DNA from 2 places in the Sporosarcina sp. FA15 genome. Region 2 is predicted to be linked to the other one. Evidence: riboswitches for the same ligand, from Rfam matches in the RefSeq annotation. Region 2 holds a riboswitch; the other holds the start of a gene.

Region 1 (12,499 bases), 900 kb from region 2:
GGATCCGTCACTACTTTTCCAGCAATCCGAATTTCCCCTTGATCAGCCTTTTCAAGACCAGCAATCAGATAGAGCAATGTCGACTTCCCGCAACCGGAAGGACCAACAATTGAAACAAACTGTCCTTTTTCCACGTCTAACGAGATATTATCCAGCACTTTGACATGACCATTTTCTTTGTGCGGAAAACTTTTCACAATGCCGTCTATTGTTAAATACATTCAAATACCCCTTCCCTAAAATTCCCTACAAGTAAATCTATATAGGTTGAAATAAAGAATTCCTTTTAAGGCCACTTCGTTCAGTTTATATAGGTTTTCATATGTTCAACTAATTTAGTAGCAATATTTATTATTCACGCACTCCGTAAATTGAAGATTTGGTTTTAAAATCCGAACAGATCGCTCGATAAATAGCGTTCACCGGAATCTGGTGCAATACAGACGACCGTATCATTTGGAGTCAATCGTCTTGCAACAGTCAAAGCCGCGTATACGGCGGCGCCTCCCGAAGGGCCAATAAGAATCCCTTCATTCGCAGCTAAAGACCGTACTGTCTCGTAAGCTTCATCGTCTTGTATCATAAATATTTCATCATAGACGTTCGTATTCAAAACGGAAGGAATAAAACCTGGACTTGTTCCAACAAGCTTATGCTTACCAGGCTCTCCGCCCGATAAGACAGGTGATCCGGCGGGCTCAACAACATGAACCGTTATTCTAGCATCAAGTTCTTTAAGTGCTTCTCCGGTACCTGTCACTGTCCCTCCCGTTCCTGATGTACAAACAAAAGCATTAAGCTTTCTTCCAACGGACTTCATCGCTTCACTAATTTCAACAGCCGTTGTTGTCCGATGAATATCCGGATTTGCAGAGTTTTCAAATTGCATGGGGATAAAACTGTTTTCAATTTGTGCAGCTAATTCATTTGCTTTGGCGATTGCACCTGGCATTCTTTCCTCACTTGGAGTTAGAACGACCTCCGCACCATATGCTTTCATTAAATTAATGCGTTCAATCGTTGCATTATCCGGCATGACGAAAATCGCTCCATAACCTCTTGCCGCGGCATTCATTGCCAATCCTATTCCTGTATTGCCTGATGTCGGTTCAATAATCGTTGCCGCCGCAACCAATTCCCCACTTTTTTCTGCTTCGACAATCATATTGTATGCAGCTCGGTCTTTTACGCTCCCGCTTGGATTAAAATATTCAAGTTTCACATAGACAGCTGCTCCTTCTGAATCTGGCAGTCTATTCAATCTCACAAGCGGAGTATTTCCAATCAATTCAGCTATATTGTTTACGACGCGCATATCTGTCATCCTCCCAGTTACATTTAGGACATGTTTTGATATCCACTTATTAATTCTAGAAAGGCATTTTGCATGTTGTTAGATTGCCTGTACGTGTCATTCGTGATTGCTTTAAGTAATTTCGTTTTTATTGTTTGATCAAAGATAGAATGCTTAACTTTTTCTCTCGACAGCGTTAGAAATTCAAGATAATCGCCATAAGTATCGTCGTAAATTACGGCAAGTTCATCACGAATGCTTTTGGAAAGTGTCGGACTTCCGCCGCCCGTTGCAACACTTATCGTTAGGTCACCCCTTGTCAGCTTTGCAGGGACATGAAAGGTGCTTAACTCCGGATTATCAACGATATTGACCAGTTGATGCTTGCCAGCAGACGATGCAACGAATGTGTTCACGATTTCACTATTTGTGGCTGCAATAACAATCAATGCGGAATCAAGATCAACCGGTTCAAACAATTTATTTTTCCAGGAAATCTTGTTCTCAATAAAGAGTTGTTCTATTTTCGAATGAATCACCGGACTAATCACAGTTATATAAGCACCTGCCTGTAGCAAGCCGGTAATTTTTCTGTAGGCAATCAGACCACCACCAACTACTACTACAGCTTTGCCTTCGATGTTCAACATAATCGGGTAGGATTTCATTGTTTTATCCACCTGCCGCTGTAAAGTTATTCTGGAAAAGACCGTAAAATCAGCGGTCCTACTTAGCTTTTTTATATTATTAAAAAGTATAAGTTTTTCACTTGGAGCATTGTCTAGACTCCAGCGCCTAGACCCTCGAGTCGCTTCAGTCCTTAAGTTAAAGGCAAAGTACGCCTTTATCTTTAGGCCCTCCAGCGCTTTTCGGGTCTACCTAGGCGCTTGCGCTTTTCTTATTGTCTAGACTCCAGCGCCTAGACCCTCGAGTCGCTTCAGTCCTTAAGTTAAAGGCAAAGTACGCCTTTATCTTTAGGCCCTCTAGCGCTTTTCGGGTCTACCTAGGCGCTTGCGCTTTTCTTATTGTCTAGACTCCAGCGCCTAGACCCTCGAGTCGCTTCAGTCCTTAAGTTAAAGGCAAAGTACGCCTTTATCTTTTGGCCCTCTAGCGCTTTTCGGGTCTACCTAGGCGCTTGCGCTTTTCTTATTAATCGTGAAAGTCCAATCCAGATTGGACTGCTTTCACATGTCCTGCACGGATAACAAAATCTCCAAAATGCTCGCCTTCTTGTCTTTCCTTCGCGTATTGGAAAAATAGTGGTCTAAGTAGTGCTAGAATCTCTTCTTCTCCAATGTTTTCCCGGTATAATTTGTTTAGTCGATCTCCAACAAAGCCAGCCCCTAGATACATATTATATTTTCCAGGAGATTTACCGATAAAGGCTATTTCCCCTAAAGAAGGACGAGAACAACCGTTTGGACACCCTGAAATTCGTATGATAATCTCTTTTTCACGCAATCCCGCTTCATCCAAAATCAGTTCCATCTTATCCAACAGCGAAGGCAGATAACGTTCAGCTTCAGCCATCGCTAGTCCGCAAGTTGGAAAAGCAACACAAGCCATTGAACTTCGACGTAATGCAGAATGATGCTGTCCATCAGTCAATCCATGCTGTTCAATCAGTTCGACGATTTTTTTCTTATTTTGACTCGAAACATTGCTGATAATCAGGTTTTGGTTTGGGCTAAGGCGGAAATCTCCTGTGTGAATCTTGGCAATTTCGCGCAAGCCAGTCATCAGTGGATAATCATCCAAGTCTTGGATTCGACCATTTTGGATAAAGAGCGTGAAATGCCAAGTGCCATCGCTTCCTTCTATCCAACCATAACGATCTCCATTATGTTCAAAATGATAATCACGCGCGGTTTCTAGTTCCCAGCCTAATCGCTCATTGAGTTCTTTTACGACCCAATCAAGTCCACGTGTATCAATAGTGTATTTAAAACGTGCATACTTTCGAACAGAACGATTCCCGTAATCACGTTGAATCGTAATGATTTTTTCGGCTACTTCGATAATCTGATCTGTTGTACAAAATCCAATCACCCGTGCTAACTGAGGATAGGTGTCTGTATCTCCATGTGTCATCCCCATGCCGCCTCCGACTGCAATGTTGAATCCTACTAATTTACCTTCTTCTAAAATGGCAATTAGACCAAGATCCTGCGAAAAGACGTCAACATCATTATTAGGAGGAACTGCTACACCAATTTTAAATTTCCGTGGTAAATAGAGCGCACCATATAATGGTTCGATTTCTTCCTCTGTTTCTTGACTGTCGATTACTTTTTCACCATCAAGCCAAATTTCATGGTACGCATTGGTCCGTGGCGAAAGATAATCACTTAGTTTCTGAGCCCAACCATAGACCTCGGCATGAATATCCGATTGATAAGGGTTTGGGTTACACATGACATTCCGGTTCACATCACCACAAGCCGCTAGTGTATCCATCAATGCCGCATTAATTTCCTGAATATTTTCCTTCATATTCCACTTTAAAATCCCATGCATTTGAAATGCTTGTCGGGTAGTCAATTTCAACGTTCCATTACCAAATTTATTGGCAACACCGTCCATTGCTAGCCATTGCGCCGAGGTTGCAACGCCGCCCGGAGCGCGAACACGGACCATGAACTGGTATGCCGGCTCTAATTTTTGACGTTGTCGCTCATTGCGTAAATCCCGATCATCTTGCAGATAACTCCCATGGTGTTTCATCAATCGATTATCGTCGTCAGGTATCCCCGAACTAATCGGATATTCAAGCGTCTCCACAAGCGTTCCTCGTAAATAGTTACTCTCACTCTTAATCCGCTCAACATCACTAGGTGGACCGGGTTGTGGCGGAAGAATTATTTTTTTAGTCATGTAACTAGCTCCTCTCTCACTTGTTTCAATAGACATCACGTTGATAACGTTTCTGCTGTTGCATGTCAGCTAAATAATCAGATGCTTCCTTGGTACTCATGGCACCTTCTTTTTCAATGATTTTTTCCAAAGTAGTATGGACGTCAGCAGCCATATGCTTTTCATCACCGCAGACGTAGAGTACAGCACCCTCTTCTAGCCACTTAAAAATAGCTTGGCTGTTCTCAATCATTCTGTGTTGGACATAGACTTTATCTTTCGTATCACGGGAAAATGCAACATCCATTCTCGTCAATACACCCTCTTTGAGCCATTGTTGCCATTCAACCTGATACAGAAAGTCTGTTACGAAGTGTTGATCACCAAAGAACAACCATGTTTTCCCTTCGGCGCCAATCTCCTCGCGTTCTTCCAAGAATGATCTGAACGGAGCTATTCCAGTACCAGGTCCAATCATAATCAAAGGCTTGTTAGGATCTTCTGGTAATTTAAAGTTCGAGTTACGCTGAACATATACCGGTAAATGATCTCCTGGTTGCGCACGTACAGCACATTCATCTGAACAGACACCAACCCGATCGCGACCATGTGCCTCATAACGAACAGTTCCAATCGTGAGATGTACTTCATCTGGATTTGCTTTTGAACTACTGGCAATTGAATATAAGCGCGCGGGTATTTTACGTAATATTGCGACAAAATTACTTAGAGAGACTTCCCATGGTGCAAAATCCCGTACTAGATCCAATAGATCACGACCATAGAGATAATCCCTGCATTCTTGCTCCCTTGCTGATTCCAAGAGTTCCTTTAATTCATTGTTAGCGGTAAATTGCACTGCTTTTTGTAGTAATGGTTTCGTCAATACAGTGATTTCAAAACTAGAAATCAATGCCTCGCGCAAGGGCTTAAGCTCCCCCTGGTTATTGACCTTCACTGCTTCGCTAGCATTCCAGCCCATCTCTGCAATCAAGCTATCCACTAATCCAGTATCATTTTTCGGATAAATGCCCAAACTATCTCCCGGTTCAAACTCGAGGTTCGATCCTTCAAGTGATAACTCAAGATGACGCGTTTCCTTGTTTGAACCACGGCCATTTAAATTCAAATTCTCTAGGATTTCAGCTTTAAATGGATTTGTTCTAGAATACTCCAGCTGTTCCGTAACACCCTTGTTGACTGGTTGTTGGACCGTTGTAGAACTGCTTCCTCGTTGCTCATTTAATGCGGCTAAAACATTCGTAAACCATTCCGCGGCAGATTCATCATAATCCAAGTCGCAATCGACGCGTGGACTAAGCTGTTTTGCACCTAACTCCAGTAATCGTTCATCAAATTGTTTACCTGTCTGACAGAAAAACTCATAAGAACTATCTCCCAAAGACAGGATCGAATAGTGCAGATTATCCAATTGTGGCGCTCTTTTACCATGAAGAAATTCATAGAATGGCAATGCATTATCTGGTGGATCACCTTCACCATGTGTACTTACAATAAGTAGTAAGTTCTCAATCTTCTTAAGCGAATTCGGTTTGAATTCATTCATAGAAGCAAGCGTTACTTGGAACTCGTCTGCTTTTAAATTCTTCGTCAGTTTTTCAGCTAAAGCCTGCCCGTTACCAGTCTGAGATCCATAGAGAATTGTCACTTCTTTTGAGATGACTTCTATTTGTTTTGACGGAGCTTCCAGAACTGCTACGCTGCCAGAAGCGTTTGATTGCGTAGCTAATTGACTCGCACTCAGATAGCCGCCCAACCAGATTTGTTGTGTCTCTGTCAGTATCGGTAAAAGTTGATTTAGGAGTTCTACCTGCTCCTGATTAAAAGGACTGTTTATCACTTGAAGCGCCAAAATTTCCCACCCCGCAAAATTAGTATTTTACATATATATGCTGAACACGCGAATACTTATATAAACTAAGCTGAGGTCTCCTCAAGCGTCATATCGAATTCAAAAGAATTCTTTATTTCAACATACACAGCTATAAAAAGAGCATTATTTTAATCTGATTTTCTCGTTTCTCTCTATTTGAACCACAACATTGTCTTGAATAACCAATGTGATAGAGCCATAATTCATCGTGCTCAGCATCTTTTTAACATTTTCAATAGTAAGTTCAAGATTTTGTTCCCGTTTCTCCATAGTCCCTTTCATCCTCTCAGACAAAATATCTTCATTTAAATAAGCTGACTGATTTGCTCTTTTTCAAGTAACTCATTCACCCGTTCTACAAGTACATCCTGGACATATTTGTGATAACCAAGATTTTCACAAAGAATAAGCTGCTGGTCATTAGGAGACTGTGTCACAATCTTTTTCTCAATGCCATTCATTAAAATACCTGTAAATAATAAGTACGGAATAATGAAAACTTGCTTTTGAGGTGCTTCCTGTAGTTGCAGTAATGCTTCATCGAAATGAGGATCTGCTCCGTAAAGAAAACAAACAGTTACTTTATTAAAGGCGTACTTGTCAGCAAGAAGCTGTGCAATTTCGTTTAAATCATGCTTAACTGCGGGATCACTACTCCCCCTGCCTACGATTAACACTTGAGTATCTTCTGCAATCGCTACTTTTTGTTCAACAACTCGGTCATATAAACTATCAACAATCTTCGGATGAATGCCAAATGCTTTTCCGTATGTAAATTCGATATCGGGATACATGATTTTTCCCACTTCGATTTCAAATGGAATATCTTCATTTGCATGCGCTGCGGTTAATAAAAGTATAGGTACAATGGCAATTTTAGTAGCTCCGCGTTCCACGCATTTCGTAATCCCTTCATCCACGCTTGGTGCCGCTAGTTCTAAAAAACAAATCTCTTGAATCGGAACATCGATCATTGCTTGACTGCTCTTAATAAACTGAATGGCTTCTTCGACACCTGCTTTAATTCGGCTACCGTGGCCCACATATAAAACTGCCTGCATGCTAATCCCTCCTCGTATCAAGTACGCCTCGGCGTAATAAGGTAACCTTTCTTTATTATTAAGCGGGGATTTTCACCCCTGCTGAATGAAGTTAAACTGCTAGTATGCAGATACTTCTTTAATACTATTTTGGTTCAACTCTGTTTGTTCAAACCATTGAATCTTCTCACGCAATTTCACAACTTCGCCGACAATGATCATACTTGGGTTTTTAATTTCAGATTCTCTCGCAATCTCTACAATGGTCGACAGTGTACCTGTAATCGTATACTGCGCTTCTGTCGTCCCCCAATGAACAAGTGCAACTGGCGTGTTTTCAGGTCGGCCATGCTTAGTCAGTTGCTCACAAATATAAGGTAAGTTTCCGACACCCATATAAATCGCTAATGTATCAATACCAACTGCAAGACTTTCCCAATGAATGGAATCGCTTTTTCCAGCACGCATATGGCCAGTTACAATCGCAAAACTAGAACTTAAATCACGATGCGTGACTGGGATTCCCGCATAAGCAGGAGCCGCAATTCCAGCAGTAATTCCTGGAACCACCTCAAAAGGGATTCCGTTGTCTGCAAGAACTTCCGCCTCTTCAGCACCTCTGCCAAAAACGAATGGATCTCCACCTTTTAAGCGTGTGACGATTTTTCCCTGCTTCGCATATTTCACTAAAAAGTGGTTAATCGTCTCCTGAATCATTGCATGGTAATTTGGGAGTTTTCCGCAATAAATTAAGTCCGCTCCCGGTTTTGCATAGGAGAGCAACTCTTTATTAATTAAACGATCATACAAGATGACATCCGCTTGTTGAATACATTTCATCCCTTTAACGGTGATTAAATCAACATCTCCAGGTCCAGCTCCAACTATAAATACTTTTCCCATTCTCATCTCTCCTCTCACCGCTCAGTTCTACAATAAAATCATCGTTATGAATGAATCTCTTCTTTTTGCATTCCTGCAATTAATACTTCGATCACTTCCGGTCGGCTAAATGTCGATGGCAGTTGTTCTCCCTTACGAAGCATTTCTCTCACTTTTGTTCCCGACAAGATCACATGGTGACTGGCATCATGCGGACAAGTTTTTGGTGTTGCCATGTTACCGCATTTATTGCAGTAAAAGCTATGCTCGAAAAATAATAACGTGATCCCAAGTTCTCCAAGCGTAAAGTTGCTAAAGATTTTCTGAGCATCATACGTACCGTAATAATTACCAACACCCGCATGATCACGACCGACGATAAAGTGTGTGCAACCAAAATTCTTTCGAACCATCGCATGAAAAACAGCTTCTCTTGGTCCGGCATAGCGCATTGCTGCTGTAAACACACCTAAAAACACGTGCTCTTTCGCATAATATTTTTCTAGTAAGACTTCATAGCTTTCCAGGCGCACATCTGCTGGAATATCATCTGATTTCGTTTCACCTACAAGGGGATTCAAAAATAATCCATCTACAATTTCCAATGCAGTCTTTTGAATATATTCATGTGCCCTATGAACTGGGTTTCTCGTTTGGAAACCGACGACTGTTTCCCAGCCTAGCTCTTGGAATTTCCCTCTTGTTTCAATCGGGTCATATAGGTACTCCGAAAACTCATTCAGCGGCCTTCGCTGAATCAGTGTGATGGTTCCACCCAGGTAGACATTAGGGCGCTCAAACAACTTCTTGACGCCTGGGTGCTCACGGTCTGTCGTTTGATAGACTAGTTTAGCTTCTTTTTCCTTATCTGGTGTGAAAATATCCGATACTTCGAGAACACCATAGACAACTCCATCTCTCACCAATTTCACAAATTTCCCAACAGCGATACCTTGTGCGTTCACCTCTGTCGTTGGCAATGTAATCGGAATTGTCCAAGGTACTCCAGTAGATAATCTCATTGTTGTAACAACAGAATTGTAGTCTACTTCTGTAAGAAATCCACTTAAAGGGCTATAAGCACCCGTACCAATCAAATCCAAGTCACTACTAGCAATTTCGTCTAATTCAACTGTTTCAGTTATTCCTTCGTATTGAAAACCAGGATTCCAGCGATTAATTAATGTACCACCATGCGGTTGACTCAAACTCATTTAAATTCCCCCATTTTCGTTAGCATTATGCAAGCCACACTCTGTCTTCGCCTGATTTGCCCAGCGCCCTGACCTCGACCCCGTCGTTGTATCCCCTTTGAATGTGCAGTGTGAACAACCGATACTGGGATAGCCTTGGTCATGGAGTGGATTATAAGGCAAATTATGTTTTTTTACATAATCCCAAATATCAATCCACGTCCAATGAATCAGCGGGCAAATTTTAACCGATTGAAAGGTTTCATCTTTGTTCACAAAGTTTGTTTGACTTCTTGATGGTGATTGTTCACGCCTAAGTCCTGATAACCAAGCGGTCGTACCGCTCATTGCTTCACGGAGTGGAATTACTTTCCTCATATGACAACAACGATCCGGCTGTCTTTCCCATAGTCGATCGCCATACTTGTCAGCTTGTTCCTCAACCGTTAAGCCGGGAGTCTTCATTTCAATTACAAGCTTTGGATAACGTTTCTTTACTTCATCGATTAAGGTATGCGTTTCTTGAAAATGAAATCCGGTTTCGAGAAAGACCACTTTAGCAGTTGGTTTTATTTGCGAGATTAAATCTATCATTACTATACCTTCAACCCCAAAACTACACGCATATACAAGTTCATCGTCGTATTCTCCGTAAGCCCATCGCAAGACGTTTAACGCACCTTTTGACTCGTCATCGATTGGAAAAACTTCACTAGTCTCAGCCCAAGATTTGTACGTCAACTTCGCCATACTAATCCCCCCTCTAAACTCAATAACTCTATTACATTATCTTTTTTTAAAAAAGGCGACTTTAATCTACTATTGATTAAAGTCGCCTCTAATTTTTTAGTCAGCGAATTGTTCGTATGTTCACGATTGTCCATTAGCTTCTTGATTTCCAGTCGGCATGTGATTAGCGTTTATACTAACTTTATTAATCCTATGTGTCAAGTAGGTTTAAATACATTCTATTCCTAAAACCCCAATATGTTACGCATTTAGTAATTTTTTTAGATATAGTTATTTTCTTTTAAATAAGAAACGATGGCTTTGACAGACTCTACAATATTTAATTGATTGGTATCAATGATTATTTCCGGGTTAACAGGTTCTTCATAAGGAGCATCAATTCCTGTAAAACCTTTAATTTCACCCAATCTTGCTTTCTTATAAAGCCCCTTCGGATCCCGTTCTTCACAAGTTTCTAAACTTGCCTTAACGTATATTTCGATAAACTCATCGGATTTGACAATTTCTCGCACCTGATCTCGATCTTCCTGATAAGGCGATATGAATGCTGTCAATGTGAATAAGCCAGCGTCGACCATTAGTTTTGAAACTTCACCGATTCTGCGAATATTTTCCGTCCGATCATTTGGACTAAACCCTAGATTCTTATTTAAACCGTGCCGGACATTATCTCCATCCAGTCGATAAGTATGAATGCCTTTCGCGTGTAACTCTGTTTCTAGCGCTACTGAAACTGTTGATTTCCCTGACCCTGATAGCCCAGTGAACCAAAGAATAGCACTCTTATGGCCCTTTAGTTCTTGACGATTTTCTTTTGTTACCTCTGATTCATGCCAAACGATATTTGTAGACTCTGTCATTGTTTGCCCCCCTAAATCATTTGTTTCAGTTTAATTTTTATATACAAAAAAGACACCTTTTTCCGATTCAAATAATCGATTAGAAAGTTGCCTTTAGTTGTCTAATTAGCATGTATGAAATTGTTAAAATGATAAATGACTTACAACCTTTACAGTAAAGAAATAAAAAAACCACTTCTAAATAGAGCAAGAAGAGGTTAATAGAATCGAACACATATTACTCCTCTTATCTGCTAAACTTTCGTTTACTGGAATTGGCACAGTACTAAACAGTCTGTTGCCGAGGTTTCATCGGGCCAGTCCCTCAACCTCTCTAGATAAGATATAAACTATTAAGTTGAGACCAATACTACATTATCGAAAATTCAAAGTCAATGACTTATCAGAATTTATTTTCAATCATATCAGTTTAGTTGGAATTAAAGGCGATCTTCTTGCAGATATAATAGGCACTTTAAACTACTTTTCAGTGCGCTAGGAAACATGTTAGTTAACTCTCACTTAACCTTTCGTTGTTCTCATCGGTTTTCTCTATTTCCTTTTCATAATTATTTTTCCAATTAACAAGAAAGATTCCTGCAAATATTAGTAATCCACCAAAAAGGATAGACCAGGTTAGTCTTTCATGGAGTAAAAACCATCCTGTGAGTACACCGAAGAATGGCGCTAAAAAAAGGAATGCACTAGTTCGTTCTTGATTACCTCTTTGGAGAAGATAAAACCAAATAGAAAACTGAATAATTGAGGCTGCAATGGTAAGCCATAACAAAATCAGGATAGATTGAGTAGTCATTTTAAAGAAAGTCTCTTCCAGTAGTAAGCTTCCCAGAAAGAGAATTAATCCACCAAAAAGCATTTGATAGGCTGTCATTACATACGTATCAAATTTGAAACCATGTATTTTTATCAATAGCGTAGCAATCGCCCATGAAACAGCCGACAAAAGCCCTAATATGGTACCGACTTTAAAGTCAAGATGTGAACCTAACGTGAGAAAAACCCCGATAAAACCTAACAGTACACCTATCCATTGCTGAATATGGTAACGCGATTTTAAAAAAAGCGTCCCAAAAACGACAACGAGTAAAGGATTCATAAACGTTAGGATAGACGTCTCTCCAGAAGTGATTGTACGCAGTGCCATAAATATACAGCCCATCACAAAAGCTGTTTGGAAAAGTCCAATTAGAACAAGCCACACCCAGTCGATTGCTTTTACTGGATGTGGCTTGTTTAAGATTTTAACGATAGTTGCCATAATAATCCCTGCAAGCGTAAAACGCAGAGCGACTAATAGGAGTGGAGACGAATAGGCTAACCCTAACTTCCCTATTGTAAAAGAAGAACCCATTAGTCCAGTCGTCAAAATCACTAACAAGCAAAAACTGATTCGATTCATCCGGTCCCCACCTCATTATTACTATAAAACGTTTAAAAGAAAATGCTGATCAATTGATTTCACTTTAAGTTTTCAAAGAATACACGGATAACGTCGGCTCCGCCTAAGAAGGTCCCCAACGTTCCTCCCAAGTTAGTCAAAACAATTACCAGCAAGACCCGTGTCACCTTATTTGCCCAAAAACCTTTAATCGTAAAAACATCTGCAGAAAGCGTTTCAAAGTCACCAACACTTGGGCGGCGAAAAAATGCTTGAACAATTCCTGAAACCCAACCGGCCGCTATCAGTGGATGCAAGGTAGTAATAGGGGCTGAAACAAAGGCCGCTAAAATGG
Region 2 (12,499 bases):
AGTATGAAGCTGGCTGCGACTTATGCTATTGCATCATTGATCAATGAATCCGAGTTACGCGATGATTATATTGTTCCTGATCCTTTTGATGAAAGAGTTGTAAAAGCCGTTACACAGGCAGTCAGTAAAGCAGCAATTGAGTCGGGAGTATCTGCTCTTATGTGTGCTGTCCACTAATTATAGAACACTCCATTGAAAAGCGTTGCGAAAAGTTCTATCCTTTTCGCAACGCTTTTCCTTATTTTCCATCTTCGGACTTCATATCTACGTGAAGACTTCCATCTGTTTGAACCTCGGCATAAAATACATGTTCTACATTGCCAATACCCTGTTTTTTCAATTGCTCGTACAACCATTCTTGCGTCAAATTTAGCTCCGTTAAATTCTTAGGTGTAATTTTCCCTTCCGCTATTACTTCAGTCGGTATATATTTAGGCACCTGTGCAGGAGCATTTACATCTTTTTTCGTTGCGGCCTCTTGCCCTGCTTTTTTTAAGACACTTAACTGTCCATTTGTTTCAAGTATCGCATAATGAACATCTTTAATTGAAAAAATACTTTGTTCACGCAGCATCATACTTAAGTCATTTAGATGGAGACGCAACTTCTTCAAGGAAGCTTCAACTATTTTCCCTTCATATACAACGATAGTAGGCTGATCATCAAGAATTATCCGTGCCTTTTTAGATTTAAATGCAATGTAGCTCATGAGCATCGTCAGGAATGTCCACCAAATCATTGCTATGAGTCCATCCAAAAGTGGAGTTTTGGATACTCCCGCGATTTCTCCCGCTATGGAGCCTATCGTAATACCGGTTACGTAATGGAAAAACGTCAGTTGAGAAATTTGTTTTTTCCCCATAAATCGTGCAAGTATAAGGAGGACAAAAAATGTAACCGTCACCCTCATAATCATTTCCCAAAAGTCCACTTCAAAAAAGTCATCCAAAGTTCACACCTCCGCTTTACAGAGAGTGTTCCACTGTTGCGCATTGCCTATACATGTAAATGACTAGGCGTTTACTTGTAAAAAAAAGAGAGCTCCGCCTATAGCCATCTGCGAATGACTTTTTGGACAGCTCTCTCTATTTTTATATCGCCTGTATTTTGTTCTTCTTCAATATTCCCGCAAGTAAACCTGTAACCATGGCCCCAGCGACTATCGCCAATGCATATAGCAATACTTTTCCAATACCACCATCGACAAGCCCCATAACGAATACGCCACCATGCGGTGCACGTAACCCAATATCAAATAGCATTGTAAGCCCACCAGTCAATGCAGCTCCAGCTACCGATGCTGGAATAACACGTGCCGGGTCTGCCGCCGCAAACGGAATGACACCCTCCGTTATAAAACAAGCCCCAAGGACATAAGCCGTTTTCCCCGCTTCACGCTCTTGTTTTGTAAATCGTTTTTTGAACAATGTCGTGGCAATTGCCATGCCTAGTGGCGGTACCATCCCCGCTGCCATAACCGTCGCAATGAATCCGAAGTTCTGTGCATCGAGCATCGCAATACCGAATGTGTATGCGGCTTTATTAATCGGCCCACCCATGTCAATTGCCATCATCGCACCTAATAATATACCGACTAGTACCTGGTTTGTTCCACCAAGCCCTTCTAAAAATACTGACATACCCGTATATAATTTAGTCAAAGGAGGATTGATCATCATCATAATGAGTCCAGTAATCGCAATACCGAACACTGGATAGAACAACACCGGTTTTAATCCTTCAAGTGCATCGGGTAATGCCGCAAATGCTTTTTTAACAAGAACTGTTACATACCCTGCTAGGAAACCGGCAATGATTCCGCCTAGAAATCCAGAGCCCCCGCTGACACCGTCAACACCTGTAACCGTAATCGCGATTAATCCACCGACCATACCTGGAGCAAATCCGGGGCGGTCCGCGATACTCGACGCGATGAATCCTGCTAATACAGGAACCATCAAGAAGAATGCATTTCCACCGCCTATTGTATTTAGCATTGCTGCGAATGCATTGTAATCTGCACTATTCGGATCACTTGAATTTATACCCCAGAAGAACGATAATGCAATTAAAATTCCGCCACCAACAACAAACGGTAGCATATTGGACACACCATTCATTAAATGTTTATAAAAACCGTTTTTGGTTTCGGAAGTGTCACTATCCTCTTTAGACTTATCATGTTTGTAGATTGGTGCGTCTTTAATGATTGCACGATTCAACAATTCTTCCGTTTCATAGATTGCCTTGCCGACTTTCGTCTGTATGACCGGCTTACCGCTAAACCGAGCCATTTCAACTTTGGTATCTGCGGCAACAATAATGGCATCCGCTTCCGCAATATCCGCGTCTGTCAAACGGTTTTTCACGCCAGACGAACCGTTCGTTTCCACTTTCAATGAAATGCCCATTTCTTTCGCTTTGTCAGTTAGTTTTTGTGCCGCCATGTAGGTATGCGCTATTCCCGTTGGACACGCAGTAACAGCAAGTATTTTCGATGTAGGTGAAAGTGATGATTTTGATTCATCTATCTCTTCAGGTCCTTCCAACTCGATTTCCTTGTCATTGACCGCTTGTAGAATTTCATTTTTTGACGTAGCATTTAGAATTTTTTCTCTAAAGTTTGAATCCATCAAAAATGTAGCTAGTCTTGATAGCGCTTCCAAATGGTCGTTATTTGCTCCTTCGCTCGCAGCAATCATGAAAAACAGATGAGCCGGCTGGCCGTCCAGCGATGCGTAGTCGATACCTGGTAAAGAACGTCCAAATGCGATTCCCGGCACCTTAACAGCTGCTGATTTCGCATGTGGAATCGCAATTCCATCGCCGATTCCCGTCGTCCCTTGCTCTTCTCGGGCCAAAATATCTTGTGTAAATGCCCCTGTATTATTCAAATTTCCTGCACGATCGAACTGATTTATCAGTTCTGTCAATACATCCTGTTTAGATGTAGCTTTCACATCCAAAATAATTGTAGCTTCAGTTAATAATTGTGTGATTTTCATCATTTCACATCCCCCTTATCTAATGAACTAATCAATACTTGGTCCAGCAATGCTAGTACATCTTTTTTCTCACAAAGATCCACTCTAAAAGCTGTTGCACTTCCGCTTGCAACACCCGATCGGAATGCCTTAACTGAATCCCCCTCTTTCGTGAAGGATGCAAGAAACCCGGATACAAGTGAATCACCAGCCCCCACCGTATTCACAACTTTCCCTTTTGGCGCTTCCGCAAAAACAGCAACCTCTTTCGTAACGAGCAGTGCCCCTTCCCCCCCCATGGAAACGATGACATGTTCGACGCCTTTTTCAATAAGTTTCTTAGCGTAATGGTGTGCTTGCTGTTTGTTTTCTATTACCGTATCGAACAATTCACCAAGCTCCTGTTCGTTTGGTTTAATAAGAAATGGCTTCATGTCAATCAATCCTTTTAATGCAGGACCCGATGTATCAAGAACGAAATGTACGCCATTGTCATTGCAGATAGTTGCGATATCCTCGAAAAAAGTTTTCGCTATTGATTCAGGAAGACGGCCTGCAAGAACGAACCAATCACCTTTTTCCATGTTCTGCACTTTCGCCATCAATTGCTGTTGCTGTTCTAGTGTTATATCAGGACCAGGACCATTTAACTCTGTTTCTTTATCGGCTTTGATTTTCACATTGATGCGCGTAATTTCTTCAGTTTGGATAAAGTCCGTATGAACCCCTTCTGACTGTAGAGATTGTTGAATATAGTCACCTGTGAACCCACCTACAAAACCTAAAGCGATGTTGCTAACTTCTAATCGGCTTAACACACGTGACACGTTTATTCCCTTTCCCCCGGGATAGTAATATACATCTTTAGAACGGTTCAGTTTACCGCTCCTGAATTCGGGTAAATAGGTAGTATAATCAAGCGAGGGTGTGATTGTGCACGTATAAATCATGATTTCCCCACCTTTACTGTTGTTTTTTGCTCCAATAAGTTGATAGCTTGTTTTTCGAAATCACTTACTATCAATACGGCTTTATCGAGTGGCATAATAGTAGCAAAACTTACTTTGTTATATTTTGAATGATCCGTCACGACATATGTTTTTCTCGAGAGTGTAGAAGCAAGCCTTTTAACAGCGGCTTCTTCTGGATCTGGCGTTGTATAGCCGATTTCCAAATGGAATCCGTTGACGCCAAGAAAGCATTTGTCAAACTGATAGTCGCCAAGCGTCTGGATTGTTTGAGGTCCCACAAGGGCACGCGTGCGGGATTTTATATAGCCACCCGTCAAATAAGTCGTTATTTCGTATTCCATCAATGAATCAACATGTGTCAATCCATTCGTCACAACGGTCACTTTTTTATTCTTTAAATAAGGAATCATCTGCAAAGTGGTAGTCCCTGCATCAAGAAAAATACAATCCCCATCTTGGACAAAAGAAGCGGCATAAGTAGCAAGCTGAATCTTCTCTTGAAGGTTTTTGGATGCTTTATCCGAAATACTAAGTTCTTTTGTGATTCGCTCGCTTATTGTAGCGCCTCCATGGATACGATCCAATTTATTTAAGTCTTCGAGATCGTTCAAATCCCTGCGAATTGTTGACTCTGACGCGGATGTCGCATCGACTAACTCTTGAATTTTAACTGTCTTTTTCTCAGTCAATAAATTTAAAATCAATTCATATCGTTCATTTGTCAACATATGAACACCACCTCTAATTAGCTGTAAACTCATATTACTTGAAATCCCTTTCATAATCAATCATAATCTCCCATAGTCAGTCACCAACTTTTATAATACAGTCATTGATACTAACAATTAGGAGGAATACACATTGATAGAAAAACAATACACCATTTTAGGTACTGCTGGTTTACATGCCCGTCCAACATCCGCTCTCGTTAGTGCGGTCAGTTCTTTCAAATCGGATATTACACTGGAATACGTCGGTAAAAAAGTAAATCTGAAATCCATTTTAGGTGTTATGTCACTTGGAGTAGCTTCAGGCACTACCATTACAATTGCGGCGGATGGTGAAGATGAAGCGGATGCAATTGCAAAAGTCGATGCAATTATGGAATCCGAAGGCCTTGGAAAGTAATAACAATCTCGAGTTGTGATAGTAGCAAAAGGGTTTCTAATCTGTTTCATGGACTAAATCGCAAACGCATGCCCAGCCCAGACAAGTAGGAGGGATGTAGTTCAATCCCTCCCGGTGGACCTATAGGTTAGAAGCGACAGAGGAGGCAGCTTAGGATCACGATTTCCTTTTCAATAGTTGCATGACCCATGTCGTACAGTTCCAGGGGCTAGGCGCTGGAGTCTAGACGTAAAATCACTAAGTTACAACTTATCCACAGTACGAGATTTCATAATTTCCTAAACATCAAAAAAAGAACAGCCACGAATGGTATCAGTTACCATTCGTGGCTGTTCACATATAGTTTCATTAATCTAGTTTCACTCTGAGGACTGCACCTGTATTCGCATCAATTTTAACTTCATACTTATGACCTTCTGCCGTTCTTACGTCAATTTCATATACCAGCATTCCATCGTCGTAATCTAATTCCGCTTTTACGACCTGGCCTGGAACCCGCTCTAATGCAATGGCCATCGCCTGATTTATTGTAATCCTCCGGTATTGTGGGTTCTGATAATGTTCATGCCAATGTTGGTTTTGATTTTGTCGATTCTGATTCGTCACCCAATCTCCTCCAATTCGATTATCCCGTTGTCCTTAACATTCTATTCAAGGATGGCTAATATGTGCTGAATCCCTAAGCCCATAACTGAAAAGACAATTAAGCAGTTCCTAGGTATATGATTTGCACTTGAGGCTTGCTTAATTGTAATGATGTTTTCCATCATTAAATAGCCATACCTTTCAATCAACGTTCTCCTCTTTTTCTTCCTGCTTTTGGCTCAACATAAAACGTGCCGAAACTGGATCCGATCTGGTCAATAATTTGGATAGATACGAAGACGTCATGCTGTAACTACCTTCTATTTTCCCTGATAAAAAGTTGGTTCGCTCGTATAGGACTGAGCGTAGATAATCCAGTTGCCTTATCACTTTCCCTAGCAATCCTTCTTGGTTGTCCAGCCTGCTGATCACGTCTTTTTGTATATCTTCTTGTTTCAATATTTGCTCTGACAACAGCTTTTGATAATCTAATTGTTCATTCATTTTGACTACAATTTCCTCATTTGCAGAAGTCAGCATTTCTATACTATTGACAATTTCTTCATTTGACTGGCTGACCTCATTCACTTTCCCGATGAATTCTCGATTCATTATTCGCTCATGTATCAACGTACGTTGTAACATTTCGTTTTTAGTTTCTACTTTTTTTAACGACTTCATAACATCTTTTCCAAACTTTTCATGTCGGAAATCACTTTCCTTGATTTCATTCAAACGATTATGGATTGATTTCAATTGATTGGATTGTGTGTTTTTCTGTTGCTTTAGTAAGGTTTCCATGATATTGAACTGTTCACCAACCGAATGAGACGCTTCCCTATGTTCCTTCATCCATTCCGCTATCGGATCTATTTTATAGTGTTCTTGGTTCCTCCCTAAAACGTCTGCATTATTTTTAAAAACATCCGGGTGCCCATTTTTGTTAATAAACAACCCCATCTCACTTACCCCCTCGTCGTATTAGCTTATGCAATTCACGACAAAAGGGTCATTGAGTCACGTCTGATGATTAACCACTTTCTTTAAAAAAGCACCTATACGCCAGGAATCTAGAGTTTTTTGCAAAATAGTAAGCAGTCATTTTCTGGTTTGGTTAATTGCAGACCTGTTGATTAACCAAAACTAACCAGTGAATAACATAATTACCTTCCGGGCGCTACTTGTATAGTTTCATTTTTGGATTGCTTCGGATTGAATGACTTCTATTCAATTAGCGGGATGTCTGGATGCAAAAGTACTTGTAGTGCTTATGCTTTTTTTGATGAAAGAAAAGCTGACATCTAAGTCGGAGAAAAGCCGCCAAAGATGCAATTTTGGCGGCTGATGCTTTCTATACGGTTTTTTCTTTTTTTAGTAAAGAAGTGGCACTAGCTATAAGGTATCACATGATTAGATGTATAATCCTTGCTAAAAGTAAGAAAGGAACGCATTGTACATCGTCCAAGAGTGCCCGAAATTGCATCTTCGGGCACTTACACCCTTCATAGAATGTCATCTATTCTATTCTTACAAAACAACTGCATTTTCCACTTGAATAATGTAGGAACGCGACAGGCAACTATTCGCAATAGTATTACTAAAAAGAGTGTGGCTAGAGGTGACGGAGTCACTTCTAGCCACACTCGGACCCCTCAGTAAATCTGTCATGAATAGTTAGTCGAAAGCGGGCCAAAAATAATGCAGTGAAAATGAAGGTCATCAAGCCCTACTCACCAGTATTTTATGCAAATAAATGGTTAATCTACAGACGTGGTTTAATTGATACATTTGTCATTAACTAGTTATTCCCATTCATAAGGTGTTTCTTGATACACATAATAATTTAGCCAGTTGGAGAAGAGTAGATGCGTATGGGAACGCCATGTATTCAACGGCTCTTTGCTTGGATCATCATTCGGAAAATAATTTTCCGGGATATCAATACCGACTCCTTTTTGCAAATCACGTGCATATTCCTCCGCCAACGTATCCGCATCGTATTCCAAATGACCTGTGATCATAATATGTTTATTATCTTTAGAAATGACGATGAATGCCCCTGCTTCCTCTGATTTGGCAAGCAAGTGTAGACGGGGATCATTTTTTATTTCCTCTGTTGAAACGGATGTATAACGTGAATGTGGCGCTTTAAATTCGTCATTAAAGCCACGTGCAAGATTAATCGTTGGGTCCGATAGTCGATGCGTAAAAACGCCTGAGCATTTTTTCGGCAATTCAAATTTCCGGATTCCATAATGATGATAGAGTGCTGCTTGGGCACCCCAACAAATATGTAAAACAGAGGTTACATTTTCTTTTGACCATTCCATAATCTCCGTTATTTCTTTCCAGTAATTAACGTCTTCAAATTCTAAATGCTCAATCGGGGCACCCGTAATAATCAGTCCATCGAAACGACGATGTTTCACATGTTCAAATGTTGTATAAAATGCGTTTAAATGCGTTTTACTAACGTTTTTAGAATCATGAGTTGCTGTGTTCAAAAATGTAACATTTACTTGTAGCGGTGTATTCCCTAATAGACGTAGCAGCTGCAACTCTGTTCTTTCTTTTTCAGGCATTAAGTTTAAAATGGCGATGTTCATAGGCCGTATATCTTGGGACGTTGCGCGTTCTTCATCCATCACAAATATTTTTTCCTTCTTCAATAGTTCTCCTGCTGGTAATTGTTTCGGTACATTGATCGGCATGTGTCGTCTCTCCCTTTTCACTTTGGTTTGAATCAAATGATTCAATATAAAAAACCCTCTTTTCTATAAGACAAGAAAAGAGGGTTTAATTTGGGCACTCTGTTCTTATCTCTCAAGAAAAAATCTTGTTGGAGGTAGCACCTTCCTGACTAAGTCAGAGGTTGCTGAAGCTTCACAGGGCCATATCCCTCAGCTTCTCTTGATAAGAATATTCAATTATTTACTATTATACTATTAAAACTACTATTGTAAACCGTCTTTTTTGACGATAATAATCAAAAGAAACATTTTTATTTTAATTTCCACATTAATTCAGCATGAAAACTGCTGAATAATATTTCTTTAGAAAGCCATATTAACGTGGCACTGAAAAAATGAAAGGAGTTGTTACTATGGGAAGAGATGACAATAAAACTGGCGGAAATAATGCACGGTCTTTACCACAAACGCCGAAAAACCAAAAAATAAAACCGGGCGACATGAATGAAGAAATAGCCCGCGAGTTTGCTGAACTCCGTTCCCTGAAACCAAAACGCGAACGAATGAACTCAAATGAAAAGAAGAGAAAATGATTACCTTTGTCATGAACAGTAACTAAAACACTCCCCGCACTGGTATTATCTTGGTGCGGGGCACTTTTTCAGCCTACATCAGATACTTGCTTCAATTCTTTGGTCATCCGCTCGACCAAGTCAGATCTTCCGTGAAATTGGGCCGGTGTATTTTGGAAAATTTTTATTTTCCATCCATCCTTTTCTTTTACTGCAATCAGTGTTTGATGAGCATTCAAATTTGGGTCAAGTTCTGTTCCGCCCGGAGGTATCATCCCGACGATTGCACGCAACATCGCAACTTCAGCACTCAGAAAGTACACATCTTTAACGACATTGATAAATGGAGGTGTTGGATGATCTGCAAATATCGGTTCTAAATGTGCAAAAATAGTATTTCGCCCAATTTCTTGACTTCCGTCAAATCCAATCAATTCGCCTTGCTCTGTAAATTGATCAGCCATGCTCTTAGCATCGCGATTATTCCATGCAAGAATTAAGTTATAATAAAGGGTTTTGATTTCAATTAATTCAGATGCTTCCATATCTAATTCCTCCCGTCATTTTTCCTTCATCCGAGATAATCGCTCGGGATGCTACCTTCCTTTTCTACTTTCACATTCCATGCGATAATTGTCGTACTGTCTCGTACATTTTGTCTTTCGATTTCCATCAATAACTGCGAAATCCCTTTATCAAGTTCTTTTTCATTCAGCACGGCAACGAGATCTGACGGATCCAAAAAAGGTTCCCCCGGGCATTCCACTAAACCATCAGTCGTCAAAAAAATAAGATTGTTCCCTTTTCTCATTTCCCTTGTCCCTGACGTGTAGCATGGTACTGCTTGCTCAAACGTATTCACTTGACCAATCCATTCAAAGAATTGCCTTTGGTTAAGTTGAAACTGATTTAGGGCAATTAATTCCGAATGGAACAGATATACTAAACAATCTCCAACCGAAAACCACCAAACGTAATTAGCTTTCCTGACAACGATAAGACAAGCCGTTTCTCCCATGGCACATCTGCATTCATTCAAAAATTGTTCAGATTGAAAAATTTCAAGTAACTTCATTTCCAAACGTTTAAATCGTGGAGGACCTTTCATATCTAAAATCTCTACCAATTTTTCTTTATGCTGCCCGAGTGTTTGTACAACAAGTTCCGCACTTTCAGCACTTTTATGTGCATCCAAAATAGCCGCTAATTCCCAATCCTCATTTTGCCAAATAACGCAGCCATCTTCATTCTTGGTTTGTCCCGCTGAAGAATTACCTCCAAATCTACCAACCGCTACACGATTAATCCATCGTACATCTCGTTCATCGACAAAGTCCTTTTCACTTCCAACCCAAGTAAGATTATTCATGAGCGCTCAATCAATCTATACGGTCTCACTTCATAACTTTCATAAACAATCGTATCGCTATTTCGAGCATCATCCACACTAGATGCAAATTGCGGGCGTTTTATCCAGTCTCCTACTTGCTCTTTATCAAAGTCAACAAATTGTACGTCAATCGTTTCAGGAGGTTGTGCAGCTGGTACACCTGACATCGCTCTTCCACGAAAAACCATACAGATGACGCCTAACGTGATATCTTGATAAACTCCTGTCATATCACCAATTTCTGCGTGGATACCTGTTTCTTCTAGTACTTCCCGTTTAACCGCCTCTTTCAAGGTTTCACCAAGCTCAAGTCGCCCACCCGGCATTTCATATGTATCATTTCGGTGATTGTTCCGTACAAGTAATACATGTCCTTCCTCATTGACAATGTAGCCATTTACAACAATAATTTGTCTAGATTGTCCATAATTCCCCGTCGAAGTGAAAAAGTCTTCATTTGATGAAATAATTAATGGAGCTAATGATTTCCGATAATTTTGCGCTTCAGCATGCATTTCCGATGCCCGAATGCTAGCGTCCACTGTCTCATAATGAGCCCTATTATCGTATGCCCACATTGCCATTATCTCCGTCTGTTCTTCATTGACCCACCGTCCAACCAGCTGCGCTCCATGCGTCAGCTGATTCGGAAGCAAAAAGGTATGGAAAAAGTGGGTAAACGTTTCGTACATCGCTGGTTCAACCGTGTACGTTTTTCTGCGATACAACATTCAATTATTCCCCCCGTACAAATTAATTTTCAGCGAGCCCTTTTCAATAACCAAACTAGGCCAAGTGTAAAAACAGCAACTAGTGTTAAAGTAAATTTGAGGTCAATGATTGGTTTAAACTTCACCTTCTCCGCATCTATCTCGTAAACACCCAAAGGTCTGACGGAGATATGTCCCCCGCCCCCTTCTCCTTGGGCACCTAAAGAGTTTCCTGTTTCACTAGAATAGCCGCCTCCCCCGCCAACAATATAATTAATCTTTGCTACCGGAAGGACTTTTCTGTTTTCAAAATTAATCGGTTCACCATAAATCAACGATACGTCTTGTTGCCGTGAAAACTTGTCAAATATCCGCGCAATAGGTGATAGGTAATTAGAAGATTTTTTAATTCCCATGTTTTCCCCACTCCCTTAATTTTTAGTTGTGATTAGGTTAGCTGTCGTTTTTTCAACGTAAAATAGTATCCATCTATTTTACGTTGATATTTCAATACCGAAATTGCACTTTAACCGTAGCGTTAATCGAAATCTGCCCCTGTTCAATCGGTGTGGAGCTAGTCATTTCTCTCGCAGCAAATGTTCGATATGCGATGGGTTCTGCTCTTAATTCTTCAACAATTTTAATTGGATGTGGATCAAGTTGCAGTTGCATTGTCTCAGCAATTATTTGCGCCTTGGCTAATGCATTTTTAAGTGCAAGGCTCAATGCTTTTTGATAGTCCAATTGTTCATTTTCAACCTTGAACTGGATATTTGATATCCTGTTCGCTCCGTTTTGGACAGCCACGTCTATTACATTTCCAACTTGATCAATATCTGTAATTTTTACTGTAATCGCATTCGTAACTTCGTATCCTCTAAATACTTGTTCGCCTTCGATATAGTTGTATTGGGGAACTATAGTGTACGAAACCGTTTGTATATTCTCCCTGTCGATCCCCAATTTCAATAACGAATCGATGACTTGATTCATCTCATAAGCATTTTCCTTTTGTGCATGGTTCAATTGTTTGTTTTCAGTACTGACTTCCAACTGGATTTGAGCAATATCCGGTGTTAGTTTAAGACTCCCAATTCCTGTAACAGTCATAACCCGCGGTTGTCGGCAGGTCATTTGTTGGGCATAAGGATAATACATATGTCTCCACCTTTCCTGAGCATCATTACGCTACCTTAGATAGTATGCTGATTGTCTCGAAAAGATATTTACATTAGCACTTAACGTAGAATTGGACGACAGATTACTCAAGGACCACAGCAGTATCTGAAGACTATATGACTAATTTAGATACATCCACATCCACTTTTCGAGAACTTTAAAAACGTCGCTGTTCACTTTCTTACCGATTCCCTTCGAACTCAAAATTACAAAGACTGATTTCAAAAAGTTCTTTACCGTTCTTTGTACGTGATAGGCGTCAAGTGATCCTTTATTTTCAAGCATTTCAG

Evidence for each region. Region 2 has a riboswitch for S-adenosylmethionine ahead of metA (homoserine O-acetyltransferase MetA). Riboswitches for the same ligand answer to the same signal wherever they lie in the genome.
Region 1: another riboswitch for S-adenosylmethionine. It lies ahead of cysC (adenylyl-sulfate kinase); the one in region 2 lies ahead of metA (homoserine O-acetyltransferase MetA).

The regions. Positions count from the first base shown of each region.
Region 1 covers NZ_CP188818.1:1,132,788-1,145,286, reverse strand. The annotation lists gene ACP8HG_RS05375 (ABC transporter ATP-binding protein) at 1-221, opposite strand, end outside; gene cysK (cysteine synthase A) at 386-1,315, opposite strand; gene ACP8HG_RS05365 (precorrin-2 dehydrogenase/sirohydrochlorin ferrochelatase family protein) at 1,339-1,962, opposite strand; gene cysI (assimilatory sulfite reductase (NADPH) hemoprotein subunit) at 2,444-4,168, opposite strand; gene ACP8HG_RS05355 (assimilatory sulfite reductase (NADPH) flavoprotein subunit) at 4,194-6,020, opposite strand; gene ACP8HG_RS05350 (YezD family protein) at 6,165-6,323, opposite strand; gene ACP8HG_RS05345 (sirohydrochlorin chelatase) at 6,347-7,102, opposite strand; gene cobA (uroporphyrinogen-III C-methyltransferase) at 7,202-7,984, opposite strand; gene sat (sulfate adenylyltransferase) at 8,029-9,177, opposite strand; gene ACP8HG_RS05330 (phosphoadenylyl-sulfate reductase) at 9,178-9,906, opposite strand; gene cysC (adenylyl-sulfate kinase) at 10,167-10,766, opposite strand; SAM riboswitch class I at 10,990-11,090, opposite strand; gene ACP8HG_RS05320 (DMT family transporter) at 11,257-12,165, opposite strand; gene ACP8HG_RS05315 (TraB/GumN family protein) at 12,225-12,499, opposite strand, start outside.
Region 2 covers NZ_CP188818.1:237,284-249,782, reverse strand. The annotation lists gene ACP8HG_RS01295 (NAD(P)-dependent malic enzyme) at 1-177, shown strand, start outside; gene ACP8HG_RS01290 (DUF421 domain-containing protein) at 239-949, opposite strand; gene ACP8HG_RS01285 (PTS fructose transporter subunit IIABC) at 1,092-3,005, opposite strand; gene pfkB (1-phosphofructokinase) at 3,005-3,934, opposite strand; gene ACP8HG_RS01275 (DeoR/GlpR family DNA-binding transcription regulator) at 3,931-4,683, opposite strand; gene ACP8HG_RS01270 (phosphocarrier protein HPr) at 4,817-5,083, shown strand; gene ACP8HG_RS01265 (PepSY domain-containing protein) at 5,432-5,689, opposite strand; gene ACP8HG_RS01260 (hypothetical protein) at 5,870-6,628, opposite strand; gene metA (homoserine O-acetyltransferase MetA) at 7,471-8,379, opposite strand; SAM riboswitch class I at 8,482-8,588, opposite strand; gene ACP8HG_RS01250 (hypothetical protein) at 8,772-8,951, shown strand; gene ACP8HG_RS01245 (SgcJ/EcaC family oxidoreductase) at 9,020-9,475, opposite strand; gene ACP8HG_RS01240 (protein phosphatase 2C domain-containing protein) at 9,502-10,299, opposite strand; gene ACP8HG_RS01235 (NUDIX hydrolase) at 10,296-11,051, opposite strand; gene ACP8HG_RS01230 (hypothetical protein) at 11,081-11,446, opposite strand; gene ACP8HG_RS01225 (SIMPL domain-containing protein) at 11,538-12,188, opposite strand; gene ACP8HG_RS01220 (DUF2785 domain-containing protein) at 12,330-12,499, opposite strand, start outside.